Regions from separate parts of the Ectothiorhodospira sp. 9100 genome, predicted to be linked through region 3. Evidence: riboswitches for the same ligand, from Rfam matches in the RefSeq annotation. Region 3 holds a riboswitch; each other region holds the start of a gene.
The links. A riboswitch is a leader RNA that binds a small molecule or an ion and turns the genes downstream of it on or off. The one in region 3 is predicted to bind cobalamin.
Positions count from the first base shown of each region.

Region 1: it holds a riboswitch for cobalamin, as region 3 does, so the genes downstream of both, bluB (5,6-dimethylbenzimidazole synthase) here and LPW29_RS04050 (TonB-dependent receptor plug domain-containing protein) in region 3, are expected to answer to the same signal.
Region 2: it holds a riboswitch for cobalamin, as region 3 does, so the genes downstream of both, LPW29_RS11775 (hypothetical protein) here and LPW29_RS04050 (TonB-dependent receptor plug domain-containing protein) in region 3, are expected to answer to the same signal.
Region 4: it holds a riboswitch for cobalamin, as region 3 does, so the genes downstream of both, LPW29_RS11140 (TonB-dependent receptor plug domain-containing protein) here and LPW29_RS04050 (TonB-dependent receptor plug domain-containing protein) in region 3, are expected to answer to the same signal.

Region 1 covers NZ_JAJNAN010000011.1:48,233-51,581, reverse strand. The annotation lists gene LPW29_RS05475 (ABC transporter permease) at 1-583, opposite strand, end outside; gene LPW29_RS05470 (ABC transporter ATP-binding protein) at 586-1,227, opposite strand; cobalamin riboswitch at 1,327-1,528, shown strand; gene bluB (5,6-dimethylbenzimidazole synthase) at 1,578-2,330, shown strand; gene LPW29_RS05460 (YaiI/YqxD family protein) at 2,425-2,913, shown strand; gene LPW29_RS05455 (hypothetical protein) at 2,950-3,294, shown strand.
Region 2 covers NZ_JAJNAN010000041.1:8,798-12,146, reverse strand. The annotation lists gene LPW29_RS11785 (rhodanese-like domain-containing protein) at 1-175, opposite strand, end outside; gene LPW29_RS11780 (serine hydrolase) at 482-712, shown strand; cobalamin riboswitch at 1,141-1,348, shown strand; gene LPW29_RS11775 (hypothetical protein) at 1,518-2,249, shown strand; gene LPW29_RS11770 (carboxypeptidase-like regulatory domain-containing protein) at 2,233-2,724, shown strand; gene cbiM (cobalt transporter CbiM) at 2,711-3,334, shown strand; gene LPW29_RS11760 (energy-coupling factor transporter transmembrane component T family protein) at 3,327-3,349, shown strand, end outside.
Region 3 covers NZ_JAJNAN010000007.1:89,892-93,240, forward strand. The annotation lists gene LPW29_RS04050 (TonB-dependent receptor plug domain-containing protein) at 1-1,477, opposite strand, end outside; cobalamin riboswitch at 1,629-1,884, opposite strand; gene umuC (translesion error-prone DNA polymerase V subunit UmuC) at 2,106-3,349, opposite strand, start outside.
Region 4 covers NZ_JAJNAN010000036.1:11,765-15,113, reverse strand. The annotation lists gene LPW29_RS11145 (TonB-dependent receptor domain-containing protein) at 1-717, opposite strand, end outside; gene LPW29_RS11140 (TonB-dependent receptor plug domain-containing protein) at 714-1,538, opposite strand; cobalamin riboswitch at 1,686-1,938, opposite strand; gene LPW29_RS11135 (AbrB/MazE/SpoVT family DNA-binding domain-containing protein) at 2,451-2,711, opposite strand; gene LPW29_RS11130 (DnaJ family domain-containing protein) at 2,775-3,140, opposite strand; gene LPW29_RS11125 (LysR family transcriptional regulator) at 3,194-3,349, opposite strand, start outside.

The DNA.
Region 1 (3,349 bases), on a different contig from region 3:
TGGCATTGATGATGGGCATGAGACCACTGCGGGCGGCATCCCGGCGGATATCCTGAATGGACTCGGACCAGGTCTGCCCCAGGATCAGACGCCCTTCGATCATGCGCCGCTGCTGCCAGGCCGTGGTGGTGAGCCGGTCCAGGCCCAGGGCAATGCCCGTCATGGTATTGCCCAGCAGCATACCCAGCAGGGGGATAGCGTACTGTGGCTCCCACCACGGGGCGGGGCTGATGATGACCGTGAGGGCCAGGATCGTGGCAGTAAAGGCCGATGTGAACATGGCCAGGGTGCCAATACCGTATCCCCACCAGCCTCGAAAACGCCTTGCCTGGCGTGCCATCACCTCGCGGCCCGCCACCAGTAGCATGATCAGCGCCATCAGAGCCACCCAATGCAGGGCAGCGTGCTCGAACAAGGTAGTCAGCACCAGTCCGATGAGCAGCAACTGGATCACGGTGCGCGCCGCTGCCACCAGCAGGCCCTTGGAGAGGCCCATGCCCACGCGACTCGTCAACAGCGCCAAGGCCATGACCAGCAGGGTAGCGATGCTCAGATCCCAGGGGGAAAGATGTATCACCTCCATGTTCAGGCCCTCGCTTCCAGCGCGGGTTCGGCCAGCCGCCCCCGTTCCATCATCAGCAGACGGCCACCCAGTCGCTGGCGCTGCTCATGGTCATGGCTGACCCAGATGGTGCCGGCCTGTCGTTCAGTCATATATCTCCTGACCAGGGACTCCATGCGCAGAGTATTGTCAGGATCCAGGTTGGCCGTGGCCTCATCCAGGAGCAACACTCGAGGACCATTGCCGAGCATCCGGGCCAGGGCCAGGCGCTGACGCTCGCCACTGGAGAGGCGCTCCACCTCCCATTGGCGCACGTCCGACTGGAACCCCAACTGCTCCAGCCAGTCGTCCTGAACTCCCGTGAAATGCGCATCCACGGTATCCGCCCACCACACGGGCTCTGCCGGCAAATACCCCACCTGGCGGCGCCAAAGGGCGGGGAGAATGGTTTCCCGCAACTGGTTGTCCAGCCATACCTGGCCACGAAGGGGATCCAGATCGGCAATAGCCCTGAGCAGCAGCGACTTGCCGGCTCCGGAGGGCCCGGCGATGAGCAACAGTTCGCCAAGCGCCAGTGACAAATCAACCGGCCCCATGTGATCGGATTGCAATCCAGTCAGTTGAAGCAGGGGGCCATCGGTGACGGCAAATGTAGGCGCATCCATGCGGTCAGTATACCGACAGGTTTTGGAAAATGGGGCACCGGTTTCCACCCGGGACATCCTGCCGAACCAGGCAGACTATCCGTTATACTGCACCCCGCCATTCATCATCGGCTGTCGGGTGCCCGTTTTTACACGGGAGAATCGGGAATGCGGTGGGGTGATCGATCCACGATCACCGAGTCCGCAACGCGCCCAGCGCTGTGAGGGGGACCGCGGAGACATCATGCCACTGCCATGCGCGGGAAGGCGTTTCCACGGGACGAACCCGAGTCAGAAGACCGGCCCGACAGCTTCATTATGCGGCAGCAAGGCCGGGCTGCCGTCCCACCTGCTTGAACAAGGGGAATAACATGCAGGCTGGTGATTCAAACCACGAACCTCACCGTTTCACACAGGCCGAACGCGAGGCCATCTACCGCAATATGCTCTGCCGGCGGGACGTGCGAGGGCAGTTCCTGCCCGACCCGGTGCCCGATGATATGCTGGCCCGGATCCTGACGGCGGCCCACTTTGCTCCCTCGGTAGGCTACATGCAGCCCTGGAGTTTCGTGGTCGTCAAGGATCCGCAAATCAAGGATCGGGCGCATCAGGCGTTCACCCGTGCCAATGAAGAGGCAGCGGGGATGTTCGAAGGCGAGAAACAGGAAACCTACCGCAGTCTGCGCCTGGAGGGCATTCTGGATGCCCCCATCAATCTGTGCATCACCTGCGACCGGGAGCGTGCCGGCCCGGTGGTGATTGGTCGCACCCACGACCACCGAATGGACCTTTACAGTGTGGTCTGCGCCGTGCAGAACCTGTGGCTGGCCGCCCGCAGCGAGGGGCTGGGCGTGGGCTGGGTGAGCATCTTTCGGCCGGAGGACATCCGCGAGGTACTGAATCTACCTGACGAGATCGTCCCCGTGGCCTATCTGTGTATTGGCCGTGTCAGCCACTTCCACGACAAACCTGAACTGGAAGCCGCAGGCTGGCGCCCTCGATTGCCTTTGGAGCAGTTGATCCATATGGATGGCTGGGGGCATGCCCCCGCCCCGAATGACGACCTGGTCAAAGCGGTTCGGGCATGCCAGGCCAAGGCAACCCGCTCTGAAGTCCCCCTTTAACTCCCCTGCATCCAGGGGGGCTTCACCCCCTGGATGCAGGGAGTCAGGGCAATCACAGGGGATCCTGAACAGAAATGTGGTTTACACTGGTGCAATGACATCCATTCAACCCGCCACACACGACCCCGGCCCTCGCATATGGGTGGACGCGGATGCCTGCCCCGTGGTGATCAAGGAGATCCTGTTTCGTGCGGCACAACGCACCCGAATCTCCGTCACCCTGGTAGCGAACCAATTCATCCAGGTACCGCGTTCACCCTTTATCAAAACCCTACAGGTGGGATCCGGCTACGATGTGGCGGATAACGAAATCGTGCGCCGGATCTCCTCGGGGGACCTGGTCATTACCGCCGACATCCCCCTGGCCGCCGAGGTACTGGACAAGGCGGGACAGGCACTCAACCCGCGTGGTGAGTTGTACACCCGGGACACAATCCGCCAACGCTTGCAGATGAGAGACTTCATGGACACCCTGAGGGCAAGCGGCGTCGACACCGGCGGCCCGCCAGCCCTCAGCCAGGGTGACCGGCAAGCCTTTGCCAATCAACTGGATCGATGGCTGCAACGAAACGCCGGGGCTTAACCCAACCCCCTACCCTCCCCTCCTTAAGGAGTTCCTATGAGATTCGCCCGTTCCCTACCCCTGATCGCCGCCGCCACCACCTGGCTGATGCTATCAGCCTGCGGTGGAGAGGAGCCCGCCGCGCAAGTCCCCCTGATGGTACTTGCGTCCCAACCCGCCAGCCATGATGGCCAAATGATCACCACTCAGGGTGTGGTGCGCTACGTGGAGGACCCCCTGCACTACTGGATCGAGGATGAGCAACTGCGTCGCGTGGGGGTTGAACCGGACGATATGATCGCCCCTCACCTGGGTGAGACCGTCAAGGTGACAGGCCGTTTTCACTACGCCCCCGAAGAAGGGCGCAGTCTGCAGCTGCATCAAGTGGAACCATTGGAGTGAATGCCACCCCGCTGCCGCCCTTGGGACAACCTCGCTAACGGGGCAACCCAGGGGA
Region 2 (3,349 bases), on a different contig from region 3:
GATACTCAGGCGGCTTTTTTCTGCTCGAAGCAGTCCTGGTGCCGCCCTCATAGTCGAGGACATCAGTGAAGCCGGTATTGTCGAGCTTCGCCGCGGCCTTGCGGGAGGCGTCGCAGTCGAAGTTGGCGCAATAGACCACGATCTTGCGATCCTTGCCCCCGGCGACGCGACCCACCTGCTGTTACGTCCCACCCTATCAGAGGCCTCCCATCACGCCCTCTCTGAGGCGAAATAAAGAGCTCGCCTCGCATGAGCCTCACCAACACATGGGAATAACCTGTCCGGTCCAGAGCGGTTTGGAGTCACTGGTCAGTGCAGAGCAAATGCCCGGTTCGGGCCGACAGCCGATACCAACCTTTTGCACTCAGGTTAAACCTGCAGTGCAGGTGGCATATTGGGGCCCAAAAGTTCCAGCACCTGGGCGCGATCGAAGGATCTCCGCCGCTGGACAACCCGGGCAAGTGGGTGGACATTATGACGCGTGAACCCGCATGCGTTGCAGGAGTTGATTGCTGATCTCGCCGAGGCGTTCGCTCTACCCGGCGTGGCCGCTGGTGTGTGGCACGCCGGGAAGGAAAGCATTGCTTACCACGGGGTGACGAGCATCGAGAACCCGTTACCGGTTGATGAACACACACTGTTCCAGGCGGGTTCCATTGGCAAGACATTGACCGCCACGGCGGTGGTCAGGTTGGCCGAGGCCGGTGTTTGAGCAGGATTAAGTGCCGTCGTCACAGCCAACCACGCTGCATGTGAAACTCGTGAGCGGCCAGGTGGATCGTTACGTGTTCGTGGACGGGCCCTGCCGGGCGTCATCGGCTATTTTGTCCCTGGTGGTGGGAACTTGCACCCGGTCAGCAGCCCTACGATCCCGGCGAGCAGGCGGACCTGGTGGCCTATCTGCGCAGCGCGCTGGATCTTCATGGTGGTGATGAGACTGAATCACACTGTGTGCGATAGGCCGGCTCGCCAAACCCAGAGCCCCTGTCGTAGCCATGACAAGCACTCAGTTCCTGCACGTCGCCGGCTACGTGAACCTCAACGACACCCATTACACGGCCCAGGCGAGCCTCAACCGGCGAATTGCCGCCGTATCGATCATGCGCTGAGTCCAGGGCTTGTGCCAATGATGTGCTGTGGCTATCCTCTCGCGCGAATGGTGCCCGGCATGAGTCGGGAGAATAGGGAAACCGGTGCGGAGGCCTCCTCCTAATCCGGTGCTGCCCCCGCAACTGTAAGCGGAGAGTGCCCTCCATCGCCACCGGACCAGCCCCCTTGGGGACGGCCGGGAAGGCGGAGGGTGCTGCGACCCGCGAGCCAGGAGACCTGCCATCCATTGATAGCCGCCAGACCGGACGGGGTGTCCGGCGGAGGGATCGCCAATGGCGACATGTCCCAGCCTCGGGCTGTGGGGCATTTCCTTTCGAAAAAGCGCACTCCACCGGGACGGCCCTGACATTCCGCGCCGCACGCCCTTCATTGGTGTGCTGCCGTGTTTACCAACCGAAAGGCCGATCATGACCCGATTCTCCCGCGCCGCCGCGATCCTCGCGCCCACGCTTGCCCTGGCACCCGCCGCCGCCACGGCCGAAACGCTCACCCTGTTCGTTTCAGGTCAGGATCTCGCAACCGAAGGGTTCAACGCCCCGCAACTGACGAAAGACGGCTGGCAGCTCAGCTTCTCGCGTGTGATCGCCACCGTCGACCATGTGACCGCCTGGCGCACGGATCCGCCGTTCGCGGCAGACGGCCCCGGGATCACCGGCGATGCGCTGGAAATGGTTGGTCCCTTTACCGTTGACCTGGTCGCTGCCGATGACAAGGACCGTGTCGAGGTGGCCACCGTGGACGCCGAACAAGGGTTTTACAACGCACTTTCCTGGACGTTGGCGCCAGCGCCGGAGGGCGAGTTTGAGGGATTTTCACTGGTCTTCGAGGGCACGGCCACCCGCGATGGGGAGGAGGTGGACTTCACCCTGGCCACCCGTGATGCAATCGCCCATGCCTGCGGCGAATACGTGGGCGACGAACGCAAGGGCTTTGTCACGACTGGCGAGGGTTCCGACCTGGAGATCACGCTGCACCTGGACCATTTGTTCGGCCGCGCAGACTGGGCTGCTGATGATCCCACCAACCTTGAGGCACTGGGTTTCGACGCCTTTGCTGAAGGCGGGATGCAGGAGTTCTCGCTGAATGGTCTGCATGTTGGTCATGTGGGCGAGGGACATTGCCATGACGGCCCACTCTAACGGGGTTGCCACGGCGATGGCGGGGCTCCTGGCCCTTGCGCCGCTGACTGCGCTGGGTCATGCCGCGTTGCTCGATGCCGAGGCAGCCACGGCCATCCGTCTGCACGCCCAATACGATACCGGCGAGCCCATGGCCGAGGCGCAGGTCATCATCTACGCCCCCGACAATCCCACCCGCGCCTGGCGCCAGGGTACGACCGACGCCGAGGGGCGCTATCTCTTCGCTCCCGACCTGGAGGTGCCCGGCCGCTGGACGGTGCAGGTGCGCCAGGCCGGGCACGGGGCCGTTGCCCATGTGGAGGTGGGCCCTTCAGGCGCTGATGGAGATGCCGATGCCCCTGTTCTCGCTTTCACAGGCGGGTACGCTGAGACCGGGCCGCTGCAGCAAGTGGTGATGGTGGCGCTGGTGGCCTGGGGTGCGTTGGGCACGGGGCTTTACTTCTGGCGCCGGAGGCGTGGCGATGCATCTGCCTGACGGATTGCTGCCGGTGGGCATGGTCGTCGGCGGCTATATCGGCAGCGCCGCGCTTCTGGGTTTCAGTCTCACCCGGATTGCGCGCCTGCCCGATCCGGGCGCGGCCATGCCGAGGGCAGCGATGCTGACCGCAGTGTTTTTCGCTGTTTCATCCCTCGCGGTGCCGGTGCCGCCAACGACGGTGCATCCGATGCTGGCGGGGCTGATGGGCGTGCTCCTGGGCTGGTACGCGGTACCGGCGATCCTGGTAGGCCTGTTCCTGCAGGCGGTCCTGTTCGGCCATGGCGGGCTGACCACGCTGGGGCTGAACGGGTTGATCCTTGCGCCGGCCGCGCTGATCGCCTGGGGGGTCTGGCGGGCCCTGGAACCACGGGCGTCCACCTTCGCGGCGGTGATTGCCGGCAGCGGTGGGGTGGTGCTGTCTCTGGCGGTCTTCGCCGTTTTCGTGCTGTGGGGACTCCCTGCCGAGGTGGATGCTGCGGCGGAGCGGGCTGCGCTGGCCGTTTTCCTGCTTGCCCATCTGCCACTGGTGCTGGCCGAAGGGGTGCTTGTCGCGGTCGTGCTGCGCGTGCTTGCCAGGGTGGAACCGGGACTTCTGCCCCGTGCCTGACGGCGATGCCCTGGT
Region 3 (3,349 bases):
CATCCACCACGGAGGCACCCAGCACCCGGATCCCCCGCGGGTTACGCGTATCCACATGGAACGACCGCAATTCAGGTAGTTTGAAACCCTCGGCATACTGCAAACGCAACCGCGCCTGCGGGGCAAAGCGGTAAACGCCGCCCACCTGCAGGGAGGTACTATTCGTCTCGGCGGAAGTCTCATCACGTCGTGCGCCATAGACCAGATCCAGGCGATCGTTCACCTGCCATTCATGCTGCAGGAAAACACCGCCGACCCACTGACTGAACCTGGGCTCTGCCCGGGGTTCGTGGTCCTGATAGATCTGCTTTTTGTGCTCAAAGCCGGCCAGTACAGTATGGTCTGCACCGGGCCGCCAAGTGGCAAGCAAGTCATTGACCCGGTCTTTAAACGTGACCTCCCGTGGGCCGAATTCGCTCTCGGATGAGGAGACAAATCCAAAGCCCGTTGGATCCAGAAAGGCGTTGGAGCGATCCAGGTTGAACCGGCTCTCGTAGATCTGATACCGAAATTCCAGGGCGTCGGTAACGAGCCAATCGGCGCTCGCCGCCAGATCCCGGCGGCCACTGTCTTCGCTGCGGCGGGCGGGGAAACTGCCGGCCTTGACGGTTTCACCACTTTCCGCGAGTCCGGTAGAGACAGGAGGCGTATCGTGCAGGAACCGTGTCTGCCGCTCCTCCTGCATCCATCCGCCTTCGATCTCAACCTGCAGATTGTCTGTCACCCAGTGGTTCACCCCGGCCCGAAGGTTATAGACGTCTGCCTGTTCCCGGTGATCCCGATCAAAGTCGTAGGGGGCCACATCAACGAACGGCCGGGCATCCACGTTTCCCGTGGCCCGCTCATGATAGGCATCCCGTTCCATGACGTCAGCAAACAGGCGCACTCGGGTATCCGGCGTACCGCCCCCCAGATACAACGCACCGTGGCGACGCTGACCACCCTCAGCATGGGCGGGTACTCCAACCTGGGCCCCCACGCCCCCCTCAAACCCGGACTTGGGACGTCGGGTAATGATATTGATCACGCCGGCAAGGGCATCGGCACCGTACACCACGCTGCCCGGTCCTTTGACGATCTCGATCCGCTCAATGTGACTGACCGGCAGGCGGTTCAACTCCCCGCCCCGACCGGACGTGCCGGCAACACGGCGACCGTCGATCAGGTAGATGATGTCGGCCCGGCCGCCGCCGCGTATGGAAAAGGCGTTGCCATCCGAGCCGGTGAAGAGGCTCGACTCGGCCCGTAACACCTCGTCAAGCATGGTCGCCCCGCTGCGCCGGACCGCCTCGCCGGAGATGACCTGCGTACTGGCCGGCGTGCGTTCGACCCTACGCTCAGTGCGGGTGGCAGCCGTCACGGTCATCTTCGGGAGGGTATATGCAGAATCCTCGGCGGATGCTGTAGACCCGGCAACAAGCAAGGACAAGGTCGTGGCACTGCTCATCAGCGCCGTCATCAGGGTTCGATCACTCATTGAAGCTGACTCCTGGGCGCGCACGACCCCGTGCGCGCATGGAAGGTCCATGGGCCGCGGGGAGTCAGCAAGGCAGGCAGTATCAGGCAGGACACAACCACATAACGGTGTCGCGCACTCGGCGCCCACCCCGGCTTGCCGCGCCCCGCGGTACTCGGGTACGCCATAGGCCGGTATCCGGGCTTGTGGGTCTGAGGCATCGATGCCTCAAGGTCGCAGTCCACCTTCCCACGAAACCCGCCGTTGGAGGACGAGGACTTCGCAGTGGCTCATCAGGGTCTGCAACCACCCACCTACCGTTGCGGGGGCAGCGCCGGCTTGATCATCATCGGACGATTGAACCGGTCTTCCCGTTTAACCCACCGGAGGAGAAAATCCCGGCAGGCACCTATGGCGCGGCGGAGGGTATCACGAATGGAAAGAAGACCTATTTGCAAAAGGTCAATCAGCTGGACTCGCGCAACGGATGCAGTTGATCCCTCGCAATGCCGATGAAGTAGGGTGCTAAGAGCGCCACAAGCAGACGCTGACAAAAAAAGAACGTCTTTCTGACCCCTGCTCGGGCGAGAGGCCCCGGAGCAGCCGCCCAAGTTGCTGTTTTCGCACATCGAGCTGCGCGTCCTGGATGTCAATAAACGCGCAGCAGATCGCTCCAACACGTGGTGTAAGCGGGTGAGAGTCGTCCGCGCTTCATCACCCAGGGCTGGTGAATACCCTGACCGGCCAGCCATACCCGCCCCCTGCCCTGCCCGTTGATTTGATCCATCACCTGCATCAGTGCATCACTGCGCTGGGTGTCGCGTGGCTGAGCAAACAGGTCGGTCTGCCACTGACCGGGGGCGTACAGGTCGCTCAACATCACCCCGGCCTTGGCATAGGCAAACCCGTCTCGCCAAAGCTCGTCCAGCACGGTCAGCGCCAGACGGTTCAGATCCCGGGTATCCCGGCTGGGCTCGACCAGGGTTCCGGTGGCGGTGCGGGCGTACCGGGGCAGATCATCGCGATACAGCGGGGTCTGGATGAACACGCTCACCTGACGGGCCAGGCGGTCGTTCTGGCGCAGCTTCTCGGCAGCACGGGCCACATAGGTGCTCACAGCCTCGCGCATCCGATGCTTGCAGGTGATCTGCTCGCCGAAGGAGCGAGAACAAAGGATCTGCTGGCGTGCTTCGCTATCAGGGGCGAATTCCAGACAGGCCTCCCCGCGCAGTTCCCGCACCGTGCGCTCCAGGACCACGGAAAAATGCTGCCGGATCCACCCCGGATCGCTCTGGGCCAGCTGTGCGACCGTGTGGATACCCAGGGCCTGCAAGCGGGCCTCCAGCCGCCGCCCAACGCCCCAGACCTTCGACACCGGCAGCATCGAGAAGACGGCCAGTTGTTGACGAATATCGCTCAGTACCACTACACCCCCGGTCCCTGGATCCCGCTTGGCCATGGCGTTGGCCAGCTTGCTCAGGGTCTTGGTGGGCGCGATACCCACGCAGGTGCGGATCCCGGTCCACTGTTGGACAGTCTCCCGAACCTCGTGTCCGAAGGCCTCCAGATCCCGGTGTTGCAGGCCATCCAGGTCCAGGAAGGCCTCATCGATGGAATAGACCTCCACCTGCGGTGCCAACCCTTCCAGCGTCTGCATGACCCGCGCAGACAGATCCGCATACAGGGCATAGTTGGACGAGAAGACCGCCACCTGGTGTCGCCTGAGCAGCGAGCGGATCTGAAATGCCGGCACGCCCATGGCAATACCAAGGGCCTTGGCCTGCGGGGAGCGAGCCACCACGCACCCATCGTTGTTGCTCAGGACCACCACCGCACGACCGCGCAAATCCGGGCGAAACAGTTGCTCGCAGGCGGCATAGAAGTGGTTGCAGT
Region 4 (3,349 bases), on a different contig from region 3:
CGGTGGCTCAAAGCCGAAGGGGCGGCTGGCAAAGGGGCTCCCCCAGGGGTCGTCCCGGTCCACGCTGTTGTGCAGGCGAGTGTCGAACAGGGTGAGTTCCAGTTGCAGTCGATCCCGGTCGGCGAGGGCATCCCGGGCTTCGTATCGTAGCCCCGCCTCCCGGCGACGGGACTTTTCTGCCTTGAAGGGTTCGCCATCGTTGAGGTTGGTGTCCTCATTGATGTAGGCCATCCAGCCGACGGGAATGATCCCGGCGCCACTCACCGCCTCGCCATAACCGGCAAAGGCGGTCAGGCCGGCGGGGAGTTCCACTTCCGCGCTCACGTTGGGGGAAACAGCGCTTCCCGACAGTGTTTGCTGGTAGAACTCGGTGGAAAAGTCGTCGAATCGCGCCCCCAGGGAGAGCGACACGCGTCCCCGGTGCATGCGATTTTGGATGAATGCCCCCAGGTTGCGGGACTCACTGGAGATGCTCGGGCCTTCCGTCCGACCTTCCTCCAGGTAATAGTCCACGCCCACGGTCAGCCGGTGCTGGATGTCCAAGTGATCAAAGTGGAAGGTATTCCTCGCATCGCCGCCGTATTCCCGCGTACGGGTTCGGGTATCGTTGTCGAGTCGCTGCAGCTGATGGTCGGTGAAGTAAAGGTGGCCGTTCCAGTCCAGCCAGTCCCGCGGGGCGTCATAGGTATGTTGCAAGGTCCAGCGATGCTGTCTCACGCGTTGACCACCTCATCCTGGGCCTGGTCCTCGCGGGGGTCGCCGAAGTCGCTGCCCCGGGACCCATAGGGATGATCGCCGGTGAATGTGTGGCGCTGGGCACCCAGTCGGATCTCATGACCCTGTGTGGGCAGTCGGCTGAGCCGCAACAGGTAATCCCTGTCCTGCCCACCGGAATGGGGCATGGTTTCGCCCCCGCCAATACGGTAATCCTCACGATTCACGGCTCGCAGATGGGCCAGGGCGCCCCAGTCCTCGTTCAGCCGGGTCATGAGGGAGGTTGAACCCAGCCATGCCTCATCCGCGCTGGCATACGCGGCTTTCATGCGAGCGCCCTGTTGCTGGTCTGGCAGGAGCAGATCCTGAGCATCCTTGGTGGTGAATGCCACGCGCCCCCCCAGGGCCCCGGGACCCTGGTCGGCCGAGGGGCGTGGGTCCACTTCCACTTGCCTGATGAGATCAGGGTCCAGACCGCCGAGGCTGCCTCGATGCTGGTGGAGATTGCGGCCTTCGCGGGCGCCATCGATGTTCACATTGAGATTGCTGGCCTCCAGTCCCCGCAGATAAAGGCGCTGCGCATTGCGACTGCCGCCGCCCACATCCACGGAGACCTCGGAGCGGAAGATGTCCGCCACATCCAGGGGCTGGTGCCTGCGAATGTCCTCGTCTGTGATTCGGCGGTTCGATGGGATTCGGGACTGGACGACGATGCTATCCAGTTCAACAACGGCAGATGGATGATGGTTGGCCTGACCTGCAAAGCTGGGCGACACCAGGGTGCCGGACACCATGGCCAGTACAAGGGGATTCGATTTGTGCATGGATGTTCCTTGCGCGCACCACCCCGTGCGCGGTGATCGGATGGACCACGGGGAGTCAGCGAAGGCGGGCCGAACGAGAGGGACGCACCAACCAGAAGGGAAGGAGGAGGGCTATCCATGACCGGCCCCGACCGCAGCGCCCCGCAGTGTTCGGGTCTGTCCAGGGCCGGTCTCCGGACTTGTGGCCTGGAGGGCGATGACGCCCTCTGGCAGATTGCCTTCCCACGCGACCCGCCCGAACAAGGACGTGAGCCGCGCAGTGGCATGAGAAAATCTGCCGTTACCACCTACCGTTGCGGGGGCAGTGCCGGACTCGCCAGGCAAGGCTGACTGAACCGGACTTCCCGTTTAACCTGCCAGACCGGGACGGTCGGCAGGCACCCAGAACAACCGCGGAGACTATCAGGTTAATTGGCGCCGATTCAACTTGACGAAGGGTGCTGATTCTGGAACTGACTCCCATGCAGCGTGTGTTTGTGCACAGGCGGGCTGGGGCTTAGTCGATTGCCCGGTTTTCTGTCAAGGGGAAATCGCCCATGGAGGACATTCAGAATAAATCTATATAAATTATTGAGTTAGCCTGGGGTGGCGATTTTTTGACCAATCTGACGGCAATGCCCGTCAGGCCAGGCTTTTCGAGGTTTTCCGACACGCTGTCCACAAAGATATCCACAGGATCTGTGGACAGCGTGCCCGCCACCTAACTGTCATGCCGCCGGGCGCGCAGCACCCCCGATGATGAAAGATACGATCCAGGCCCCTCTCCCCTGAGGGGAGAGGGGTTGGGGTGAGGGGCGAGGACTGGCACAGCGCCTCCCTTACCCCCTCATCCCCAGCCCTTCTCCCCCCGAGGGGGAGAAGGGAGCTTCCGTAGCTGAACCTGGGCTCTTCCACGTTAAGATGCGCAAATGATCAATCTCCCGTTTCGGTCGCCGAAGGGGAAGCCAGTTCATCCGCATGAGCGCCATGGGCATCCAGCCCTTTCAGAAGATCCGCCTCCGAAAAGGGAAGATTGACCTTGCGGGGAGGTTTGTCGGCAGCCTCTATCACGATCTTGCCGGCTTTAACGTGAATGGTGACCGGGCTGGAGACATCCAGCCTGGCCTGCGCCAGAATCTTGCTGGAAAGCCGCACAGCGGCGCTGTTACCCCAGCGTTTGATCTCGCTTTGCATGGGAATCTCCAGGGCTGGGTGTATCTACTTAAGTAGATACTTTATTGCAGCTGGATGTAGTCGTCAACGCCGCTCAAGACGCTGGCAGACCTGATCGAAGTAGTCCGCGCTCAGGACTGGTTTCATGCCCCGTTCCTGACCCAGCCGGTCCATTAATAGCCGTAGACGCTTCGAATGCTGATCCTTGAGCGACTGATCCTTGGCAGCCGCCAGCAGATCTTCCACCTCGTGTATTTCCTTGCGCAAACGTACCTCCTCGGGGATGAAGCCACTGTTGCGAAGCAGCCGATAGGCAGTGCGCAACTCCTCAGGCACCATAGAGTCGTCTTCCAGATTCAGCGGCTTTCCCGCGCTTGGCAGGTTCTGGAAATCACCACGTCGCTCGGCTTCCTCGATACGGGCTTCCACCATACGATCGATGAGATACATGGGGGGATTCTCCAGTCGCCATCGTAGCGGCGATTCAAGGGGGCTGTTGCAGGTTACAGACGCCAGCGTGAGGGCAGGCGGTCTATAATGTGCTCGATCAACGAATCTACCGACGCCGATCTCAAGCCGGATTTGAACAGGATGTGCAGATCGGTGGGCTTTGGCTCCCATTCCGGCAGGATGCGCGACAAACGACCGGGCATGATGCC